3 regions of the Lysinibacillus sp. TE18511 genome follow, and region 1 is predicted to be linked to each of the others. Evidence: riboswitches for the same ligand, from Rfam matches in the RefSeq annotation. Region 1 holds a riboswitch; each other region holds the start of a gene.

Region 1 (7,945 bases):
GAAAATGCACTCAGTCAAATTGTTCGTAATATAATAGAAAATGCAATTCGTTATTGTGAAATAATTCCAGAGATTCAAATTTCACTATTCGTCTCCGGGAAGGAAGCGCTGTTAAAAATAGAAGATAATGGAATCGGCATAGCGGAAGAAAACATCCCTTTCATTTTCGATCGATTTTATCGAGTTGATGAAGCAAGAAATCGTCAAATAGGCGGTACGGGCTTAGGGCTTAGTATTACCAAAATGTTGCTTGAAAAATATAATGGTACGGTAGAAGTCAAGAGTGAAAAAAACGTTGGAACCGTTTTCTTCTTAAAATTCCCGCTAAAATATTAAGAAAAATCCACGCTTTATTTAATTATTTTAGCCTTTACGAAAAAATTTGCTTAATTTCATAAAAAGAGTTGTATTTTTTGTGAAGAGTAGTAAGATTGAGATGGAAAAAACGTTCTTTAAATAATGGATAAGTTGTGTCAAACATCCTTTTAAAGAACAGAAAAATATTATATAATTAATTGCAATTTAATTAATGGAACTGCCGAAAGGCAAAATTTGGAGGTCATTTTTCATGTCGAACAACGTTACAACTGTAAGTTCTCCATGGTCAGCTTTCTCTGGTCCTAACCTAGGATATGTGATGGAGCAATACGACTTATTCTTACAGTCTCCTGAAGAAGTAGAACCGGAGTTAGTATTATTATTCCAACAATTTGGTGCACCAGTAGTAGTTGAAGGTGAAGTAGCTGTAGCTAGTAATGCAGCAGCTCCTGCTGGCGATTACAAAAAAGTGTTAGCAGCTGTGAAACTAGCAGATGCAATTCGTACACATGGTCATTTAGCAGCAGATATTTATCCTTTAAAAAACCGTGAACTACAAACAGCTCAAATTGAAGAAAGCGCGTTCAACTTAAGCGCTGCAGATTTAGCTGAAATTCCTGCAGCTGTCTTCTTCAAAGATGTGCCAGCAAACGTGAAAAATGGTAAGGATGCAATCGATTACTTAAAATCTGTTTATACAGAAAAAGTAGCATTTGAATATAATCACGTAATAGCAACAGAAGAACGTGATTGGATTCAAGCACAAATTGAAACAGGTTCATTTAAACAAACATTAGCTTCTAATGAGAAAAAAGCATTATTAGACCGTTTAACTCGTGTTGAAAACTTCGAGAAGTTTATCCACAAAACTTTTGTAGGTCAAAAGCGTTTCTCTGGTGAAGGTTTAGATACTCAAATCGTCCTATTCGATGAAATTTTAAAAACATCTGAAGCAAATAACGTAGAAAAAGTACGTATTGGTATGGCTCACCGTGGTCGTTTAAATGTGTTAACACATATTTTAAATAAACCATACGACATGATGTTCTCTGACTTTGCACACGTGTCTAATGAATTATTTTTACCAAAAGATGGTCGCCTTGAAATAACTAAAGGCTGGACAGGTGATGTAAAATACCACATGGGTGCTTCTTACAACCGTGAATCTGGTATGAATGTTAAACTTGCTTACAACCCATCTCACTTAGAAGTAGGAAACCCAGTTGTTTTAGGTACTGCTCGTGGAGCACAAGATGATACTTCTAAGCCAGGGCAAGCGATTCATAACCGCACAAAAGGGTTAGGTATTCTTGTACATGGTGACGCTGCGTTCCCAGGTCAAGGTATCGTAACAGAAGTATTAAACTTTGCAAAAACTGAAGGGTTCACGACTGGTGGTACAATTCACATCATTGCTAACAACATGATTGGATTTACAACTGAACTACAAGACTCTCGCTCATCTGTTTACTCTTCTGACCCTGCAAAAGGTTATGAAGTGCCAGTTGTGCACGTAAATGCAGATAGCCCTGAGTCTGTTGCTTTAGTAGGTCGTTTCGCAGCTAGCTACCGTCAAAAATTCGGTAAAGATATCGTCGTAGACTTAATTGGTTATCGCCGTCACGGTCACAATGAAACGGATGATCCAACTGTTACAAACCCTGAAACATACAAATTAGTTGCTAAACATGAACCAGTTCGTGCTTTATATGGTGCACAATTAGTAGCTGAGGGTGTTGTTTCTGCTGCTGATGTAGCAGCTTTAGATACAGCTATTTATGCAGAAATGCAAGCAGCTTATGACCACGTAAAAGAAATGGCAGCTAAAGATGAGCACAAACATCTAGAAATGCCAGAAGAGTTAAAAGTAGAATTCCCACAAATTGAAACAGCAGTTGGTGCGGAACGTTTAGAAAAAATTAACGAAGAGCTTTTAGTGTTTGAAGAAAACTTCGAGCCACAGAAAAAACTTGGCAAAATTTTAGAAAAACGCCGTGATGCATTTGCTTCTGCAAAAATCGACTGGGGTCATGCAGAAACTTTAGCTTATGCAACAATTATTCAAGATGGCACACCAGTACGTTTTACAGGTCAAGATGCACAACGTGGTACGTTCTCTCAACGCCACTTAGTGTTACATGACAAAAACAATGGTAACTTATTCACGCCACTTCACCATATTTCAGGTGCAAATGCTTCATTTACAGTGCATAACTCTCCACTGACAGAAGCAGGGGTAGTAGGCTTTGAATATGGTTATAATTTAGAAAATGACCATGTATTATCAGTTTGGGAAGCTCAATTCGGTGACTTTGCAAACATGGCACAAGTGATGTTTGATAACTTTATTTCAGGTGCACGTGCTAAATGGGGTCAAAAATCTGGTTTAGTAATGCTTTTACCGCATGGTTATGAAGGTCAAGGTCCAGAACACTCTTCTAGCCGTATGGAACGTTATTTACAAATGTCAGCTGAAAATAACTGGTTCGTTGCAAACTGTTCAAATGCAGGCAACTACTACCACTTATTACGTCGCCAAGCAGCATTATTAGGAACAGAAGGTGTTCGTCCGCTTGTAGTGGTATCACCTAAATTCCTACTTCGTCACCCATTAGCTGCTGCAAACGCTGATCAATTAGCAAATGGCTCATTCCAAGAAGTAATTGAGCAACCAGGTCTAGGTTCAAAACCAGAAGCTGTTGAGCGCGTTGTATTAGGAACAGGTAAAGTAATGATCGATATTGCGGACCGTATTAAAGATGGTGAAGGCTTCGATCACTTACACATTGTACGTGTAGAACAACTTTACCCATTCCCAAAAGAGCAAGTTGCTGGTATTATTGCTAAGTATCCTAACGTAAAAGAAGTTGTTTGGGTACAAGAAGAACCTAAAAACCAAGGTACTTGGAATTATGCATTAGAAACATTATTTGACCTTTCTGAAGGTAAAAAGCTACGTTATGTAGGTCGTCCTGCAATGAGCTCTACTTCTGAGGGTGATGCAGATTCTCATAAAGCAGCTCAAGCAGCACTTGTAGAAGAAGCAGTTGCTGAGCCTGTAAAAGTTAAATAATCAATCACATAATAATTTTAAAAGCCGGGCTACTTGCTTAGGCAGTAGCCCTTTTATGTGCACACAATGCACGTTAATCAAAGGAGGAAATGAAAGTGGCTGAAATTAAAGTCCCTGAATTAGCAGAATCGATTACAGAAGGTAGTATCGCACAGTGGGTAAAAAAAGTGGGCGATCGCGTTGAAAAAGGTGAATTCATCGTTGAACTTGAAACAGATAAAGTAAACGCTGAAATCATTTCTGAAGAAGCGGGTGTATTAACTCAAATTTTAGCTGAAGAAGGCGATACTGTACTTGTAGGTCAAGTAATCGCAGTTGTAGAAGCTGGCGAAGGCGCAGCTCCAGCTCCTGTTGCAGCGGCTCCAGTTGAAGCAACACCAGCTCCAGCAGCGCCACAAGCAGCTCCGGCTCCTGTTGCAGCAGCTCCAGTTGTTGAAGAAACTTCTGGTGAGCGTGTAATCGCATCTCCAGCAGCACGTAGACTTGCTCGTGAAAAAGGTATTGACCTTGCTGCTGTATCTCCAGTAGATCCACAAGGCCGTGTACGTGTACAAGACGTTGCAGCTCATGGTACAGCTCCAGTAGCAGCACCACAAGCAGCTCCAGCAGCACCTAAAGCAGTTGTAGCTGTAGATGAATCACGTGTGACAGTTGAAAAAATGAGCCGTCGTCGCCAAACTATTGCAAAACGCTTACTTGAAGTAAAACAATCTACTGCGATGTTAACAACATTTAACGAAGTAGATATGACAAATGTTATGGCATTACGTTCTCGTAAAAAAGACCAATTCTTCGAGTCAACTGGCTCTAAACTTGGTTTCATGTCATTCTTCACTAAGGCAGTAGTTGCTGCACTTAAAAAATATCCATATGTGAACGCGCAAATCGTTGGTGACGAAATTCACTTAAACAACTTCTTTGATATCGGTGTAGCTGTATCAACAGAAGAAGGTTTAGTAGTACCAGTTGTACGTGACGCTGACCGCAAAAACTTCGCTGAAATTGAAGATTCAATTGCAGACCTAGCGAAAAAAGCACGCGACAAAAAATTAGGTTTAGCAGATCTTTCAGGTGGCTCATTCACAATTACAAACGGTGGGGTATTCGGTTCATTAATGTCTACACCTATCATGAATGGTACACAAGCTGCTATCCTAGGTATGCACACTATCAAAAAACGTCCAGTTGAAGTGAATGGTGAAGTAGAAATTCGCCCAATGATGTACTTAGCACTTTCTTATGACCACCGTATTATCGATGGTAAAGATTCTGTAGGTTTCCTTAAAACTGTAAAAGAATTACTTGAAAACCCAGAAGATTTATTATTAAATTCTTAATTCCAAAATCATATTTAAACCCTGCGAACTTTGTTTTGCAGGGTTTTTTCTTTTTATGGAACATTTAAGGGAGCGATGGATAAAGCAATCGAAACGACGGAAAGAATAGTCGAAGTGACGGATAGGAACCCGAGGCGACGGAAAGAAGAGCTACAGCGATGGATAAAGTATTCGAAGCGACGGAAAGAAAAGCCAAAGCGAAGGATAAAGTATCCGAATCGGCTCGACGCTCGCCCGCAGGAAGCCTTGCTCTGTGCGAAAGCGAAGCGGCAGCGACAAAGCGAATAGCCCGTAGCGGAAATCAGAGCCCTCAAATCAATTAAGGTAGATAAAAATGGTTAACCAACACACCTGATTTGCTGAATTCTATAAAAATATAAATTGATTTATAACATTGCAAAAGTGCGAAATGGATTAATAAAGGTTAAAAACCTAATATTGTAAACAATCAGAAAAATGATGAAATTATCTTGACGAATATCTTACTTTTATTGTAGTATCTTAATATCAATTAAATAAACAAACCTCACATTTGTTCTACGGTGAGGTAGAGGCGCGGTATTTATTAGTTCATTGTTGAGTATAAGCAAGCGAAGACGCAATGGAGAAGGAACTACCGCCGAAGTATAAAAGGAGCTCGTACTTTTATGCTGGGTCTGCAGTGAATAAGTGCAGGACTGTCCTAGTGAATTATTTTCCAGATTTACTAGGTTGTGCTATCTCGGAAACATGGAAATTATAGTGAGGATTTGGGCAACTGTTAATTAAAATAAGACCTAAGTTCAATTCTTAGGTCTTTTTTCGTACAGTTGTCTTATTTTTTTACAGAAAAGGGGAGTTTTTCATGAAAAGAAAATGGTTGTTATTAATGTTAACGGTAATGACTGCAATTGTGATGGCAGCATGTGGTGCTGGCGACAAAAAGGATGAAGCAACAGGTGATGCTGGTGCAGATAAAGATGGCGGAGGTGAATTCCGTGTTGGGATGGAAGCAGGTTATGCTCCATTTAACTGGACGCAGCAAGATGATGCAAATGGTGCAGTAAAAATCGCCGACAATGCTGAATATGCAGGCGGTTACGATGTGCAAATGGCGAAGAAAATCGCTGAAGGCTTAGGCAAAGAATTAGTCATTGTGAAAATGGAGTGGGATGGTTTAGTACCTGCACTGCAATCAAATAAAATTGATGCCATTGTTGCTGGGATGTCACCTACTGATGAGCGTAAGAAAACAATTGATTTCACTGAAAATTACTATACTTCTGATTTTGTTATGGTTATTAAAAAAGGTAGCAAGTATGAAAAAGCAAAATCAATCCAAGATTTTTCAGGAGCTAAAATCACATCACAATTAAACACATCTAACTACGATGTGATAGATCAGATCAAAGACGTTCAAAAACAAACTGCAATGGATAGCTTCCCAGCTATGCGTGTAGCCTTAGAAGCTGAAAAAATTGATGGCTATGTAGCAGAACGTCCAGAAGGAATTTCAGCTGCTGCAGCAAACGATAAGTTCACATATGTAAAGTTTGAAGAAGGCTTTGATACAGATATTTCAAACACTTCTATCGCAGTAGGTTTACGTAAAGGTGATGCAAATCTAGAAAAAATCAATGAAATTCTAAAAGGTATTTCTGAAGATGATCGTCAAAAAATTATGGAAGAAGCAATTCATCAACAACCAGCAGCACAATAATAAGACTGCACGGGCTACTTGCTTAGTCCGTGCAATATCTTTTCATCATTATTCAATGAGTACCTCTTTAAATAATGATAATGTCCTAGCTAATAGAATCATAAAATAATAAGAAAAAGTAAGTTGCAATGAAATAGCTAAGGCAAAAAAGAACAAGCAAACAACACGACGTTGTAAGGAGGCACATCATGAGTCTTGAATGGATTATTTCAATTGTTGAGAACAACTGGCAAATGTTTTTACGAGGTGCGTATTATACATTACTTATTTCGATTACTAGTACAATTATTGGTGCACTTATCGGATTTTTCATCGGAATTATGCATACTATTAAGGTTCGTAAAAAGGGTGTAAAATACTATAGCTTAAAGATCATTAATTTTATACTAACATGCTATGTTGAATTCTTCCGTGGTACACCAATGATTGTACAAGCTATGGTTGTATTTTACGGATTAGATATGGCATTTGGTATTGATATGCACTTTATTACAGCAGGTATTTTAGTCGTTTCACTAAACACAGGGGCTTATATGACGGAAATTGTACGTGGTGGTATTGTATCGATTGATAAAGGACAGTATGAGGCTGCTTCAGCAATCGGTATGAATCATTTTCAAATCATGCTAAATGTAGTCTTACCACAAGTTGCGAGAAATGTATTGCCTGCAACAGGTAATCAATTAATTATGAATATTAAAGATACAGCAGTATTAAATGTTATCGGTGTTACGGAATTATTCTTCCAAACAAAATCGATTGCAGGTAATAACTTCCGCTATTTTGAATCATTCTTCGTAGCTTGTGTCATGTACTTCATCATGACATTTACAGCATCAAGGATTTTACTATATGTTGAAAGACGACTTGATGGACCAGATGCTTATCAAAAAGAACAGAAAGAAGCAATATAGGGGGACGAACAAATGGCCGTTATTAAAATAGAGCATTTAAGTAAATCATTTGGGCGTAACCAAGTGTTAAAGGACGTAAATTTTCAAGTAGAAAAGGGCGAGGTTGTCTGTTTAATCGGTTCTTCAGGATCAGGTAAATCAACACTACTGCGCTGCATTAATCTACTAGAAATGCCTAGTGGTGGTCAAATTATTTATAAAGGTGAAAATATTTTGGACGAAAAGCATAATATCCAAGAATATCGTACACATTTAGGGATGGTATTCCAGCAATTTAACTTATTCAATAATCATAATGTGTTAAATAATTGTACGGTTGGACAAGTGAAAGTATTAAAGCGTTCAAAAGAAGAGGCCGAGAAAATTGCTTTAAAATATTTGCAAATCGTTGGCATGGATCAATATGTCAATGCAAAGCCTCGTCAGCTATCTGGCGGGCAAAAACAGCGAGTAGCGATTGCACGCGCATTGTCCATGAACCCAGATGTGATGCTATTCGATGAACCTACGTCTGCATTAGATCCAGAGATGGTTGGAGAAGTGTTGAAGGTTATGCGTCAGCTAGCGGATGGTGGAAATACGATGTTAATTGTTACACATGAAA
Region 2 (7,945 bases), on a different contig from region 1:
TATCGCTGTTAATGCTACAATTATAACCATTGACGCTGAAACGATACCTGCTTGTACAGCGGCTTGTCCAATAATCAATGTTCCTACAATCGATATTGCAGGCCCTATCATTCTTGGCATACGAAGCCCTGCCTCCCTAAGTACTTCAAATGCAATCTCCATAATTAGAGCCTCTACAAACGCAGGAAATGGCACACCTTCTCGCTGTGAATAAATATTGATGAGCAAAGATGTGGGTATCATTTCGTGGTGAAAAGTCGTAAGGGAAATGTAGAGAGAAGGAGCAACTAAGGCAAGACTAATCCCTAAAAACCTAATGATACGAATAAATGAGCTGATAAATGAATGTTGATAATAATCCTCTGCAGATTGCATGAAGGATGTAAATAATGCAGGTACAATTAAAACAAAGGGAGTACCATCTACTAAAATAGCAATTTTACCTTCTAATAATTCTCCTGCAATGACATCTGGACGTTCCGAATTATAAACAGTAGGAAATAGCGAGAATTTTGGGTCTTGAATTAGCGCTTCAATATAGCCACTTTCTAAAATGCCATCAATATCAATTCGATCCAATCGTTCAAAAACTTCTTGTACAATTTTTTCGTTTGCAATTCCATTTATATACATAACGGCAACATCTGTTTGAGTAACTTCACCAATAATCCTAGATTTTATCCAAAGGTTTGGGCTTTTAATTTTACGTCGAATTAAAGCGGTATTAGTTCTCAAAGTCTCTGTAAATGATTCCCGAGGGCCTCTAATGACAGATTCTGTTGAAGGTTCTGTTACTGCTCTATCCTTCGAACTTTTTGTACTTGTAGCAATCCCTTTTGCCAGACCATCTAGTAATATAACGGTGTCTCCATTTAAAATGGCACTAAACAAAGCAGTAAAATCAACAATATCGTTAACATGTCCAACTGTTAAACAGTAATTCTTTAAATGTTGATTTAATTCATTGATTGTTGTTTCGGAAGTCTCCATTAAATCAGATAAGAGAGGCTCTACGATAAAGTCAGAAATTACGGTTTTATCAGCTAAACCATCCGTGTGAATAATGGCGATTGAATGTTCCTTTAATTTCCCTATTAATGTTTCCCGTATAATAAGGTCACTACTGTTTCCGAAAGCTTCTTTTATAGTAGTAATATTTTTAGATAGTTTTGTGTTTAGTAGTCCTTTTTGAATAAAATCATGGGAGATGTTAGTATTCTCGAAATCATTCACCTCAAATCTCCTCCTCAATAAGTTTTGAAACTATTAAGAGGATGTGCAAATTTATATTTAATTAAACATAAAATTTTAGTTATTAAGAAAAAATCTTTTATCATATGTATAGTTAGATTGAGATACTATATTTGGAGAAATGATTAGCAAATTTGAACAAAGTATTTCAAATAATAGGGTAGGTTAGAAAACTAAAAGGTGGATTTTTAGGCATTTCATAAGTGGTGCTTTTTATTATGCTCGCAAAGTTAGTGGATGTGCCGAATATACTTTGTGGGTTTATAGAGGGATGAATTCTTAGAAAGAAGAAAAATTAAAGGGGTCACGCGGAGGTTGTGACCCTTATGAATTTGAAGGTGTAAAGGATAAGTTTGTATTATCCTAATCGTTATGAGCATTAGAGGTGTTATCGGGTATTAATAACATTTTGACATAAAGCTAGCTCCGACAATAATCAGAAGAATGAATAGAACAACGATTAGAGCAAATGATGAACCAGACCCAGACCCAGATCCATAACCATTACCATAGTCTTGAGACATAATAATTCCCCTCCTCTCTAAAATCTATAGTATGAATATTTGTTAACAGGATTCGCGACATTCATCCACTAAAAAATAAAAAAAGTTCACTTGCATAAGCTACACTTTTGGTATCTGATGAAATCACATGAAGACCGTCTATAAATTTGAACAAAGTATTTCATATATGAAATATGTATGTTTTCCAGAAGATATTTTCGTGGTGATTATAGTTCTATTCCTCTAATATGAGGGTAGATGGAGGAGTTCGACATGAATTTACATGAGATACAGCGGTTTTTAGAACTTTATCAAGTAGAACAAAATGAGTCTAAAACATGGCTAGAAAATAAATTACAGCAGATTAAAACAGCAGGAGAATATATACCGACAACGGAGGAATTAACCTTTGGCGCACGAGTGGCATGGCGTAATAGTAATAAGTGTATTGGCCGTTTGTTTTGGCAATCACTGCATGTTATAGATGCCCGTGATATTTTAAAGGAAGAGGCCGTGTTCACTGCTTTGCTTGAGCATATACAATATGCAACAAATGACGGGAAAATTCGTCCAACAATAACCGTTTTTGCACCAGGGCGAGTGCGTATATGGAATCACCAGCTAATCCGTTATGCGGGCTATGAAACGGAATCTGGAATCATTGGTGATCGACATTCCGTTGAGTTTACAAAAATTTGTGAATCACTTGGCTGGAAAGGTGAGAAAACAGCATTTGATGTGCTTCCACTTGTTGTGCAGGTGGATGGAAGAGAGCCGCAAATGTTTACAATCCCTGATGAATATGTACTTGAGGTTCCGATTCGTCATCCTGAAGCTCCTCAAGTCGAGGATCTAGGATTAAAATGGTATGCAGTGCCAATGATTTCGAGCATGCGCTTCCAAATGGCAGGTATCGATTTTCAGGCGGCTCCATTCAATGGATGGTATATGGGCACTGAAATCGGGGCACGTAATTTAGCTGATCATGAGCGTTATAATATGCTGCCCGCTATAGCAGAAATTTTTAACCTCGATACAACAAAACAGGCTTCTCTATGGCGTGATCGTGCATTAGTTGAGCTCAATATTGCGGTATTACATTCATTTAAAGAAGATGGTGTGAGCATTGTAGATCATCATACTGCATCTCAACAGTTTAAATTGTTCGAAGAGGCGGAAACTACAGCAGGGCGTGAAGTTACAGGGAATTGGACGTGGTTGATCCCACCGTTATCTCCAGCAACAACTCATATTTTCCATAAGCCATATGTTAATGTGTACAATACACCGAACTATTTTTATCAGAAACCACATTATTAATCGAAAAAAGGCGGCACATGAGCCGCCTTTTTTAACTCACATATTCATTTTTAGAAGCCCTAAAAGAACATAAGGAAAGTATCAATACTACGACAACAAAGAGCCAGCCTACGATGTTCCAGCCACCGAATAAATCATGCAAGTATCCGAATAGGATTGGACCGATTGCGGCGAATAAATATCCTAAGGATTGTGCAAAGCCTGATAAATCAGCTGCTTCAAAAGCGGTACGGGTACGTAGTGTAAAGAACATCATTGCTAATGCGAATGAAGCACCCCCTGCTAAGCCTAGTAGCACCATCCACAGTATTGCGAGGCTTGTCCATTCCATTACTAATCCAATAAAGCCAACTATGTAAAATGACGTAAACATGAATACAAGGGGGCGTTGAGACGTCATTTTACTAGCGATAATAGGTATAGCTAAAGCCATCGGGACTTGTGAAAATTGCATGATGGAGAACATCCAGCCGGCACGATCTGCGGCTAAGCCTTGTGCTATGTATATTTCAGGAATCCAGGCAGCAGTTGTATAGAATAATAATGACTGTAACCCCATAGCACCTGTTACAGCCCAAGTAACAGGTGATTTCCATAAAGGTGTACGTTCTTTTGTAATCTTAAAAGTAGACTCAGGCTTATTAAATTTCAACTGTGGAATCCAAATTAAAATGGTTAATACCACAAGTACAAGCGAGATGGCCAGTGCACCTTGCCAGCCAAGTGATGAATTGGCGATAGGATAGCTAATGCCAGCACCAAGCCCAGCTGTCAAATTCATCGACATTGTGAAAAATGCCATAAGTAAACCTATGTGATAGGGAAACTTCAATTTAAGCAATCCTGGAATAAGTACGTTACCGAATGCAATAGCGATACCAATTAGCACAGTACCAAACACGAGTAAAGTAGTTGTGCCAAGGGAGCGTAGTATAATTCCTAATGCTAAAAGAATAGTGGATAAAAATAATGTTAATTCTAGCCCCAATTTACGTGCGACATTAGGGGCAAATGGTGATATGATTGCGAATGCTAGCAATGGGATTGTTGTTAGAAAGCCCGCGAGTACATTGGATATGCTGAGATCTTCACGGATAAAGGAAATAATAGGCCCAACAACTGTTAGTGGCATTCGTAATGTCGAGGCAATACAAATTACGCCGATAACTAGTAATAAGGTTGTTCCTCTCCAGCTGATTTTCCTGCTAGGATAAGTAGTCGAATGTTCATCAGTAGTCAAATAAATCCCTCCTGTTAGAACAATTATAATCGAACTACTATGCCATTGTATTAAATTATTTAAAGTGATGGAAAATTCAAAAAAAACGGAACATTAATCGAGTTATTGAAATGTCAAAGGTCGTATGTTAAACTAATACACATCATAAATTTAATAATTATATGCCTCAAGTTTGTATTGAGGTAGAGGTCGCGGTATTTAAGAGTATACTAATGGAAATGACAAGCATTAGAGATGTTAGTGGAAAGGAAATATCGCCGAAGTGTGAGGGGACTTGAAAATCTCATGCTGGGGCTGTCTCCGAAAGGAACAGAACTGTCACGTTTGGAACAACGTGTTGAGCTATCGTTTTTGAAAGAACTGAGGATTAACTTAGCCATCACTGCGTTCATGTGATGGCATTTTTTTTGCCTCTTTAAAGAAGGAAGGAAGCTAGATCGTGAGTGAAATAAAAGTGAATCAGCTCGGCAATAAAGCGCCGAAGCTGAAAAAAGAATTAAAAAGCCGTCATATTACTATGATTTCATTAGGCGGTACAATCGGTACAGGGTTGTTTTTAGCTAGTGGTGGTGCCATTGCGCAAGCAGGCCCTGGCGGAGCACTTCTCGCCTATGCATTAATTGGTATTATGGTGTACTTTTTAATGACGAGCTTAGGCGAAATGGCGGCTTATATGCCATCATCGGGCTCATTTAGTACGTATGCTACAAAATTTGTAGATCCGGCTTTAGGTTTTGCACTTGGCTGGAACTACTGGTACAACTGGGCAATTACAATTGCGGCAGAAATTTCTGCTGTATCGTTAATAATGAAATATTGGTTCCCGGATAGCTCATCAGCACTTTGGACTGCTTTATTTATCGCTATCGTTTTAACGTTCAATCTACTATCGGTAAAAAGCTATGGTGAAAGTGAATATTGGTTTGCAATGATCAAGGTTGTCACTGTAATCATCTTTATTATCGTCAGTTTCTTAATGATTTTTGGTATTTTAGGTGGACAAGCTCCTGTAGGCTTTACGAATTTCTTTATTAGTGATGGACCGTTCCACGGTGGTTTCCTTGCTACATTTGGTATTTTCTTAGCTGCGGGATTCTCGTTCCAGGGGACAGAGCTACTAGGAATAACGGCAGGGGAAACGGATGACCCTGGTAAAAATATTCCGAAAGCTGTTAAGTCTGTTTTCTGGCGAATTCTTTTATTCTATATTTTAGCGATTGCTGCAATTGGGATGCTGATTCCATTTACAGATGAACGTTTGTTGTCTGAGGATATCGCTGTATCACCATTTACACTAGTATTTGACCGTTTAGGAATTGCCTTTGCAGCGTCAATGATGAATGCCGTGATTTTAACGGCTATGCTGTCAGCAGGGAATTCAGGGCTCTATGCTTCTTCTCGTATGCTGTGGCAATTAGCAGTAGATGGTCATGCACCAAAAATTTTCACTAAACTAAGCCGTCGAGGTATTCCAATTTACGCATTATTGGCGACATTATCTGTAGGCTCTCTAGCATTTTTAGCTTCATTCTTTGGTGACGGTGTAGTCTATATGTGGCTTCTAAATGCCTCTGGGATGTCTGGCTTCATTGCCTGGCTAGGAATTGCATATAGCCATTATCGTTTCCGTCGAGCGTTCGAGGCACAAGGCTTGGATCCGAAATTGTTGCCATATAGAGCAAAGCTATTCCCATTCGGTCCACTATTTGCCTTTACAGTTTGTATGATTGTTGTGATCGGTCAAAATTACACAGCCTTTATGGGTGACAAAGTTGATTGGTACGGAGTATTTGTTTCATATATTGGTATTCCACTGTTCTTACTGTTATGGCTTGGCTATAAAATCAAGCATAAAACAAAAGTGCTTCCACTAGAGGAATGTGATTTAAGAGTAGAACAATAAAATAAAACTGCCCTGTGAGTCATAGAAAATGACTTGCAAGGCAGTTTTTTTTTCCTCGATTGACCTCGGTTTTGGTGTCTAACCTTAATATGGTAGACTGTTATAGAAATGAATCATCACCAAATTTTAGGAATGACATTTGTTAAAACGTATGCCATGTATATAAGTTGATTGGAGTGGAGGCTTGGTGACTCCTTGGGGATCAGCGATAGAGGATAGACGCTTTATGTTAGGAAGAGGTGCATGAAAGTGCAGAAGCATATTTTACTAGTAGAAGATGACGAAGCCATTCGTGAAATGGTAGAAAGCTATTTAACAATGGAGGGGTTCCTTGTTACCTCTGTAGTAAATGGGGAAGAGGCATTACAAAATTGTTTAAACAATCCCTATGATTTAGTGATCTTGGATATTATGATACCGAAACTTAATGGATTAGAAGTTTTAAAGATTATAAGAGAGCAAGCATCACTTCCAATTATCATTATGTCAGCCAAGGATAGTGATGTTGATAAAGCGTTGGGATTAGGATTAGGGGCAGATGATTATATCGCCAAGCCATTCTCTATGCTGGAATTTTCAGCACGTGTCAAAGCCGCAATTCGAAGAGCTACAAAATACTCCAGTCAAGTAGAGGAGAAGAAAGATATAGTAGAGATAGACAACTTATCAATCGACCTTGTTAATTTTTCAGCTGAGAAGAATGGACAACAAGTAAAGCTCACGTCAAAGGAATTTGCCATCTTAAAATTATTCGTGACAAATCGTAATCGCGTTTTTACAAAGCAGCAAATTTATCAACTAATTTGGAATGATGCTTACTATGGGGATGAAAATATTATTAATGTACATATAAGAAGATTACGCGAAAAAATTGAAGACGATCCATCCAACCCTCAATATATTAAAACGCTTTGGGGAATTGGTTATAAATTTGAAGGATAAACAGATGATTATATTTCTACTATTTATAATTGTATTGCTCCTAGGTATTATAATTTTTCAGGTGAGAGCAAAAAAACAACAAGACGCTACTATTCAATACATGCATCAAAAACTGCAAGCAATCGTAGATGAACAATCGAGCGAGAAGATTTTAGTATCGACAGCTAATCAAGAAATACAGCAACTACTTATTGCGATGAATGCCTTGCTGGATCACAATCAAAAAGTACTAGCAACACATCGAAAAATGGAAAGCTCTATGAAAAAGATGTTGGCGAATATTTCGCATGATCTTAAAACACCTTTAACAGTTGTACTAGGTTATACTGAAATGCTGCAGCTTAAGAACTCAATTTGTGAAGAGGAGCGGCAACGATTGCTTACTGGTGTTCATTCGAAAACATTGGAAGTATTAAAAATAATCCATACATTTTTTGACTTGGCAAAATTGGAAGCGGGAGATACAGATTATCCAATGACTAAAATCAATGTCAGTGAAATTTGCCGTAAAAACATTTTATCATTTTACGATATGGTCACCTCTATGGGGCTAGAAATTGATATTGCCATACCAGAGATATCCTTGAATGCACTCGGAAATGAGGAGGCATTAGATAGGGTTCTGAACAATTTACTGTCTAATGCTATAGCCTATGGGGCAGCTGGAAACGTAATCGGACTTTCAGTAAGAAATGATGATACTAACATCTTTATTGATGTATGGGATCGTGGTAAAGGAATTGACGAATATCATATTGATAATGTTTTTGAGAGAATGTATACGCT
Region 3 (7,945 bases), on a different contig from region 1:
AAGCTGTGGACGGGCGTGTTCCTAAAATCTTTGCACGTTTATCAAAAAGAAAAGTTCCAGTATATGCTATACTGATGTGTACTTTAGCTTTATATATGGGCGTAATCATTTCTTTATTTGTGGGAAGCAAAGCCTTTGATTACCTAATGGGTTCACTTGGATACACCGTGTTATTTATTTGGTTAATTATTGCGATTGCGCATTTGAAATCGCGTAAACAACAGCCGGAAAAAACAAGTGCTTATGCAGTGAAATGGTTCCCTTATACAACTTGGATCGCTATTATTGCGTTAAGTGCAATTTTGATTGGTATTATTTTTACAACATCTATTATCGTAACAGGCATTACATTAGCTATTTATCTCTTTATTACGTTAACTTATGTGTATAAAGGTCGTTTTCAATAAAAATAGCTAATTAGCAAATCAACCTAATACCTTTTTCGACCTAATTTTTCATAAATTATGCATACTAGGCAGATTGTTCGCTCTAGCGAATTTATCCATGCTATACTACAAGCATAGTAAGTTTAAGGAGGATTTCAAATGGCAATTGTACATGCAACAGATGCAACTTTCCAAGATGATATTAAAGAAGGGTTAGTGCTAGTAGACTTCTGGGCTGCTTGGTGCGGACCTTGTAAAATGATTGGGCCAGTTCTTGAAGAAATGGATGCTGCAGGTAGTGCGGCTAAAATCGTAAAAGTAGATGTAGATAACAACCAAGGTACTGCAGCGCAATACCAAATTATGTCTATCCCATCATTACTATTATTTAAAGATGGTGAATTAGTAGACAAAACTGTTGGTTTCCAACCAAAAGAAGCGTTAGAAGCATTTATCGCAAAACATGCTTAACTTCTTTCAGCACAAGTCTCCCACCTTTACAGATGGGAGATGAATGCAAATTTAAGCTACTTTTCAGGGGTGTCCAAACACCCGCTGAAATAGAGGAACTCAGTCTAAGAACGCCACGTCCTGTGGCGACGACTGAGTGACCAACATCACGTTGGCCCAAAGCCTCCGGCGGATGTCACGGAATCGGAAAGGAGTTCTTAGGGGATGTTAGCCTAAAACCATCGCATCCATGCGATAACGGCTAACTGACCTGCATCGTGCTGGCCTAAGCACAAAGCCGATTCCGGACGCAATTATGCCGAGGCATAATTGATCCTGAAAGAAAAGAAAAGTCGAGCCATCTATAGATGTGCTCGGCTTTTTTTCGTTATATAATAAAGAGAAAAAGCGAACGCTAGTTTTAACAAAAAGGAGGGCTGGTAGGCGATGAATGATTTAATTAAACGAAAGCTTGAAATTTTACCAGATCAGCCTGGCTGCTATTTGATGAAGGATCGGCAAGGAATCATTATTTATGTTGGGAAAGCCAAAGTGCTGAAAAATCGAGTACGCTCGTATTTTACTGGTACGCATGAAGGGAAAACACAGAGACTTGTAAGCGAAATAGAAGATTTTGAGTACATTGTGACATCCTCCAATATAGAAGCTTTAATTTTAGAGCTTAATCTTATTAAACTACATGATCCGAAATACAATATTATGCTGACGGATGATAAAACGTATCCGTATCTAAAAATTACAAATGAAAAACATCCACGTCTTATTACGACGCGAAAAGTGAAAAAGGATAAGGCGAAATACTTTGGCCCATACCCAAATGCCTATGCAGCTAGTGAAACGAAAAAGCTGCTTGATCGTTTATATCCGCTCCGAAAATGTGTGCAACTACCTTCCAAGGTTTGTTTGTATTATCACATGGGACAATGCCTAGCACCTTGCGTAAAAGATATTGATGCCCAAATTTACCACGATATGATTGAGGATATGACGAAATTTTTAAATGGTGGTGTTGAGGAGGTCAAAAAGGAGCTCGAGGAAAAGATGCTTGCAGCTGCAGAAAATTTAGAGTTTGAGCGTGCAAAAGAGTTTCGTGATCAAATTGCTCATATAGACACTGTTATGCAAAAGCAAAAAATCGTCTCAAGTGATACTACAAACCGCGATGTATTTGGCTATGCAGTCGAGAAGGGCTGGATGTGTGTGCAAGTTTTCTTTGTTCGTCAAGGAAAGCTCATTGAACGAGATGTCTCGATTTTCCCCATTTATCAAGAGGCAGAAGAGGAATTTTTAACGTTCGTTGGCCGATTTTACGACAAGTTAGAACACATTAAGCCGAAGGAGATTTTTATCCCACAATCTATTGATGCGGATATTTTAACGGAATTACTTGATGTTCGAGTGCTAACACCAAAACGCGGGCAAAAAAAAGAACTTGTAGAATTAGCGATTAAAAATGCTGAAATTGCTGTAGCAGCAAAGTTCCAACTTATTGAACGTCAGGAAGAACGAACAATAGGCGCATGTGAGGCACTCGGTGAAGCTATGAGTATTTCAACGCCTTTAAGAATTGAAGCTTTTGATAATAGTCATATGCATGGAACAGATGCAGTATCTGCAATGGTTGTATTTATCGATGGAAAACCAGCAAAGAAAGAGTATCGAAAGTACAAAACACGCACAGCTGCCAAACATGATGATTACGGGGCAATGCAGGAAGTAATAAGGCGTCGTTACACACGAGTATTAAAAGAAGGTTTACCTTTGCCAGATTTAGTACTAATTGATGGTGGGAAGGGGCAAATGGAAGTCGCACGAGAAGTATTAGAAGATGAACTCGGACTAGTCATTCCAATTGCCGGATTAGCAAAAGATGAAAAGCATAATACGTCACAGCTTTTATTTGGTGACCCACCTGAAGTAATTGCGTTAAAGCGCACAAGTGATGGATTCTATCTACTGCAACGAATTCAGGACGAAGTACACCGCTTCGCCATTACCTTCTTACGACAGCAGCACGAGAAGCATGCCATTCAATCTGTTCTCGATCATATAGAGGGTGTTGGTCCAAAGCGAAAACAGCAATTACTTAAGCATTTTGGCTCTGTCAAAAAAATTCGTGAGGCAAGTGAGTTAGCGTTACAAGAAGCCGGTATGCCTGCTAATCTAGCTAGCAATATTCACGCTTATTTTCATTCAGCAGATCGTTCTTTGTAGCGAAAGCAAAGCGTCAGCTACAGAAGACTCCCATCTCTGAAGGTGGTGAAATGAATGCAGATGGAATTCCTTTTCAACAAGAGTCATTGTCAAAGGATTAGTCATATGCTAAGGTTGTATATAACATTGATCTAAAATAGCAATGTTATATACGGCTCCTTAGCTTATTGTAGATGTTTCAACTATATAAACTACAAATTTTTTCGCTAAGGCAAAATTAAATACATTCACTATTTAAGTGATGATAGAGGTGCGAGGTTCAAGAGTAGTACATTAGAGGGCGAACAAGTCCAGTGACAATGTATGAAAGGGGAGCTTGCCGAAGTGGAGCATCGTTGTTTCCGATGCTGTGCTGGTTTTGCATTTAATAAATGTAAAACTGTCGATTCTAAACGTTTCGGAGAGCTATCTCACATGCGCAAGTAACTATTATTGTACATGTTATAGGCAGCTTTCACGTTATGTGAGGGCTGCCTTTTTTAGTTTTCTAGAGACAGCGAAATGATTGAATACGAAGGAGAATGATCTGTATGGCGAGAATTGTGATGAAATTCGGTAGTGCTGCATTAGCATCGACAAAGCATATTCAAGATGTTGCGAAAAGGGCGATAGCTGAAAAGGAAAGAGGCTATGATGTTGTCGTTGTAACTGCGGGAATGAGGAGTATGGCGAAAGAATTAGCAGAGATGGCTTGTGATTTATCAGATAGTGCGCCTAAGCGTGAACTAGATGTACTACTTTCAACAAGCTCACAACTATCAAGTGCGTTAGTTGCGATTGCTTTGCAGGAAGAAGGATATCATGCAGTGTCATTAACAGGTTGGCAGGCAGGTATTCAAACTGATGATATGTATTTCAATGCGCGTATCGATGATATTGATGTTAGTCGAATAGCAGAGCATTTTGCACAAGGGCAAATCGTAATCGTTGCGGGGGAACAAGGTATTAATTATTCACAGAATATTACGACGCTCGGTAAAGGCGGAGCGGAAACGACGGCTGTAGCTATCGCGGCGGCATTGGAAGCGGAGCGCGTAGATATTTACACGAATGTGGAAGGAGTCTATACAGCTGATCCAAGTCATGTTGCTAGGGCACAAAAGCTAAAAGAAATTTCCTATGACGAGATGCTAGAGCTATCAAACTTAGGATCACAAATTTTACACCCGCGAGCTGTAGAATTAGCGAAGAAATTTCAAATCCCAGTTATTATTCGGTCGAGCGTAGTAGATACAGTAGGTACTTTATTGAAGGAGGAAGTTGGAATGGAGAAAAATTTAATAGTTCGTGGTGTTGCCTATGAGTCAGATGTTATTCGTTTAACGGTTGGTTATGATGCTTATTCTGATGCTTCGCTAGCAGATATGTTCACAATACTTGCAAAAAATCGCATAAACGTCGATATCATTGTGCAAGCAATAATAGATGGCTTAAAGCCGACTGTATCGTTTACCATTTTAAAAGAGGAGTTTGCAGAAGCATTACGTGTCTTAGAAGATAGTAAATTATCACTAGGATTTAGTTTTGCTGATTTTGAAATCGGCTTAGCAAAAGTCTCAATAGTTGGCTCAGGTATGGCATCTAATCCAGGCGTTGCTGCCCGTATGTTTGATCGTTTGCGTCGTGAAGGTATCCCAGTAAAAATGGTAAGTACATCTGAAATAAAAGTATCTGTTGTTGTACCTCAGGATGAAATGATTCGTGCAGCAAATGCATTGCACGATGAATTCAATTTAGAACATGCACTTTACGTATAATAATGAATGGGATGTGTCAATAAAAGGCACATCCTATTTTTTTCTTTATACTAATTTAATATTTTATCTATTGATATTATTGTATAGTAAAATGTAATTATATGGATCATCACCAAAAGTTGTGGATGACATTTGTTAAGACGTATGCCTTGTATCTTTATTCAGTAGAAGACTCCCACCTCTGAAGGTAGTGAGATAAATGCGGATGTGGTTCCCTGTCAATAGGTTCCAAACCCCTACTCAATGAAGATAAAGCCTCTGGCGGATGTCACGGATTTTCAAAGGAATGAATTTAAGGATGTTAGCCTAAAATCTTCGCATCCTGCGAAAACGGCAAACTGACCTGCATCGGTGCTGCTGTCGCTACGCTTTCGCGCAAAAAACATCTGTTGCTGCCGCTACGTTAGCACTACGCTTTCGCACAAAAAAACATTTGCAGGCCTGGGCACAATTCAAAATCCGGGTGCAATTACGCCAAGGCAAAATTGATATAGGTTGATTGGAGTGGAGACTGGGCGACTCCTTGGGGATTAGCGTCACAGATGAGACCCTGCAGCGAGCAACGCGAGTGAAGCGGCTCATCGGACGCCCCCAGGAAAGCGCCCAGTCGGAACGGAAATCAACCACACGTTATGGTGATGAGGCAATTATATGTTTTACCAAGGAAAAGGTGGAGGTTTGTATGGCATTATTAGGTTTATTTCAAAAGCCAATTGAAAGCGTTGAGATACACAACGATTCCGAAATACAACTATTAAAAAAGCGAATTCAGGAATTGGAACTTGAGCAAGAAAGCATCGATGTGAGAAATGCGATTTTGGACTTTGTACTTGCACATATGGAGTTAATTAATTGTCAAACGGCTTTAAAGGTTCAAAGTGTCTCAACAAAAGTAAGAGATATTTCAGCAATGGCTGAAGAAATGTCATCAAATTCAGAAGAGATACTTGCGGTTGAACAAAATGTTAATGCAAATATTCAAGAAATAAAACAGCATTCGTTATTACTTGTAGAGGAAATGGAATCATCCATTATAAAAGGTGAAATGGTTCAGGAGCTGTTAGCTAAAGGAGCTCATTCAACAAAACATCTGAACAATGAAATGAGTAAAATGAATGATATTAGTAAAAGTGTTACAGGGATTGCCGATCAAACACAACTACTAGCCTTAAATGCCTCTATTGAAGCTGCACGTGCAGGTGAGCAAGGGAAGGGCTTCAATGTTGTCGCGATGGAGGTAGGAAAGTTAGCTAATAGCTCGAAAGATTCATTGCAAGAAATGACGAAGATTCGATCAGTTATCGATAAGCAATTACATAATACATTAAAAAATATTGAACAAGTCGAACATTACTTCACTGATTTTTTAAGTATCATGAAAGGTAATATTGCTAATTTGACAGCAACAAGTAAAAATATTGAAGAAGTAGCAAGTGGAATTCATCAAATAACAGCTGCATCAGAAGAGAATGTAGTAGCTGTAGATCGTTTAGCTGTAACAATGACAGAATTATCACATACAAGTGACTTCTCGGAAATAATACAGAATCAAGTATTTGAAATGTTACATGTTATTGCACCGACAATTCGAAAGCCCTCAGAGCAAACGGTAATTAGCCAATTGGCAGCAAGATTAATGGATCATGCTAGTTTTTTGCGAAATGCTATTCAAAAGGCAGGACATAAAGAAACGTTAAAAACGCATCATCAATGTGCGTTTGGGAAATGGTATTATGGACATTTTGAGCAATATCAGAATTTACTGGAGTTTCGTCGTATAGAACAACCTCATGAATTAGTACATACGGCTGCTCAAAAATTAGTTAATGAATTGTCAATTATTAATTTAGAGGAAACGATTCAACACTCACTTAATATTTTGGAAGCATTTATGTCGTTAATAGATGTACTTTTAAAAGAAAGACATGCTCAACTATAAATATAGAAATAGAAAAGGATTGTCATCCATCAATTTGGGACGACAATCCTTTTCATTTTATTCGGTAGGAACGGTGTGCATGATTCGTTCTTTGACGTCCCATTTCACTGTAAACATAACGTTTTGTTGCTTTTCACGCTTTTCATCATAGCATTCTGTTAAATAACCTTTTGCTTGCTGGATTTGTTCAGCTATAAATCCTGCTTCAAGTCTAAAGCTACGTAAACCGATTTGTAAAATTGTTGGATCATTTGTCAGTTGGAATATACGTCCATCCTTCGATTCTTTCATAAGCTCTAAATTACCCCAGCAGGCATCTGCGAAAAATGCGATAAGTTCATCTTGACTTTTACATGGGAACTTTCGAGCAAGCTCTTTTCCTGCCCAATAAAGGACGTCATCTTCATGTTTGCCAAGAATGGTAGATAGAATATGATCGCGAATTATCTCATAGCCAAATGATGAGATTGTAGGAGATGAAGTGTTTAACATTGAAATCCTTCTTTCTTAGAATTTTCTTAAAATTTGACGTTAATAAAGTAAAGGTGGCTTTTCCGAGAAAAAACGATGCATCACGTACTAGATTATTTCTTTAATAAGGGCTGTGAAAAACGCCGAGTTGCCTTGACGCTCGTAGCACTTGAGAGTACAATAAACATGTCATAATATTGTACCATGATGAAATACACAGTCAATGAGGTATCATTTACAAAATGATGACTTCTTTGCTGTGCTATTTTAAGTACTAAGGGGGGTAACAGTCTTGTCGAAAGATCGAGAGTTTTTATGGCGTCGTTTACATTCTCTACTTGGTGTCATTCCAGTAGGTCTGTTTCTGATGTTCCACTTGTCAATGAACTTCACTGCTGTTGGTGGTGAACAAGCTTACAATGATGCAGTAGGTAAGATGGAATTAATTCCACATAGTCTTCTGTTAGTAATGGAATGGGTAATTATTTATATCCCATTATTGTTCCACGCATTCTATGGTGTCTTCATTGCATTCACTGCTTCACCAAACACAGGGCGTTTCAGTACATACCGTAACTGGATGTTCTCATTACAACGTTTCACTGGTGTATTCTTAGTGATTTTCATTGCTTGGCATATTTTCCAAACACGTATCCAAAAAGCGTTAGGTGCAGATGTTGAGTTCAATATGATCGCAGATATCGTTG

What was found. A riboswitch is a leader RNA that binds a small molecule or an ion and turns the genes downstream of it on or off. The one in region 1 is predicted to bind lysine.
Region 2: linked by a shared signal. The riboswitch ahead of ACVWXS_RS14545 (amino acid permease) and the one ahead of ACVWXS_RS11610 (transporter substrate-binding domain-containing protein) in region 1 are both predicted to bind lysine.
Region 3: linked by a shared signal. The riboswitch ahead of ACVWXS_RS07040 (aspartate kinase) and the one ahead of ACVWXS_RS11610 (transporter substrate-binding domain-containing protein) in region 1 are both predicted to bind lysine.

Annotation. Positions count from the first base shown of each region.
Region 1 is NZ_JBSSFD010000012.1:83,662-91,606, reverse strand. Features, by position in the region: gene ACVWXS_RS11630 (sensor histidine kinase) at 1-336, shown strand, start outside; gene ACVWXS_RS11625 (2-oxoglutarate dehydrogenase E1 component) at 569-3,391, shown strand; gene odhB (2-oxoglutarate dehydrogenase complex dihydrolipoyllysine-residue succinyltransferase) at 3,487-4,728, shown strand; gene ACVWXS_RS11615 (hypothetical protein) at 4,887-5,051, shown strand; lysine riboswitch at 5,269-5,455, shown strand; gene ACVWXS_RS11610 (transporter substrate-binding domain-containing protein) at 5,573-6,427, shown strand; gene ACVWXS_RS11605 (amino acid ABC transporter permease) at 6,616-7,341, shown strand; gene ACVWXS_RS11600 (amino acid ABC transporter ATP-binding protein) at 7,354-7,945, shown strand, end outside.
Region 2 is NZ_JBSSFD010000019.1:3,549-11,493, forward strand. Features, by position in the region: gene ACVWXS_RS14525 (spore germination protein) at 1-1,233, opposite strand, end outside; gene ACVWXS_RS14530 (YjcZ family sporulation protein) at 1,650-1,775, opposite strand; gene ACVWXS_RS14535 (nitric oxide synthase oxygenase) at 2,028-3,074, shown strand; gene ACVWXS_RS14540 (CynX/NimT family MFS transporter) at 3,106-4,314, opposite strand; lysine riboswitch at 4,490-4,667, shown strand; gene ACVWXS_RS14545 (amino acid permease) at 4,754-6,217, shown strand; gene ACVWXS_RS14550 (response regulator transcription factor) at 6,467-7,159, shown strand; gene ACVWXS_RS14555 (sensor histidine kinase) at 7,164-7,945, shown strand, end outside.
Region 3 is NZ_JBSSFD010000006.1:162,542-170,486, forward strand. Features, by position in the region: gene ACVWXS_RS07025 (amino acid permease) at 1-407, shown strand, start outside; gene trxA (thioredoxin) at 546-857, shown strand; gene uvrC (excinuclease ABC subunit UvrC) at 1,284-3,071, shown strand; lysine riboswitch at 3,309-3,487, shown strand; gene ACVWXS_RS07040 (aspartate kinase) at 3,602-4,828, shown strand; gene ACVWXS_RS07045 (methyl-accepting chemotaxis protein) at 5,328-6,767, shown strand; gene ACVWXS_RS07050 (YslB family protein) at 6,825-7,259, opposite strand; gene ACVWXS_RS07055 (succinate dehydrogenase cytochrome b558 subunit) at 7,531-7,945, shown strand, end outside.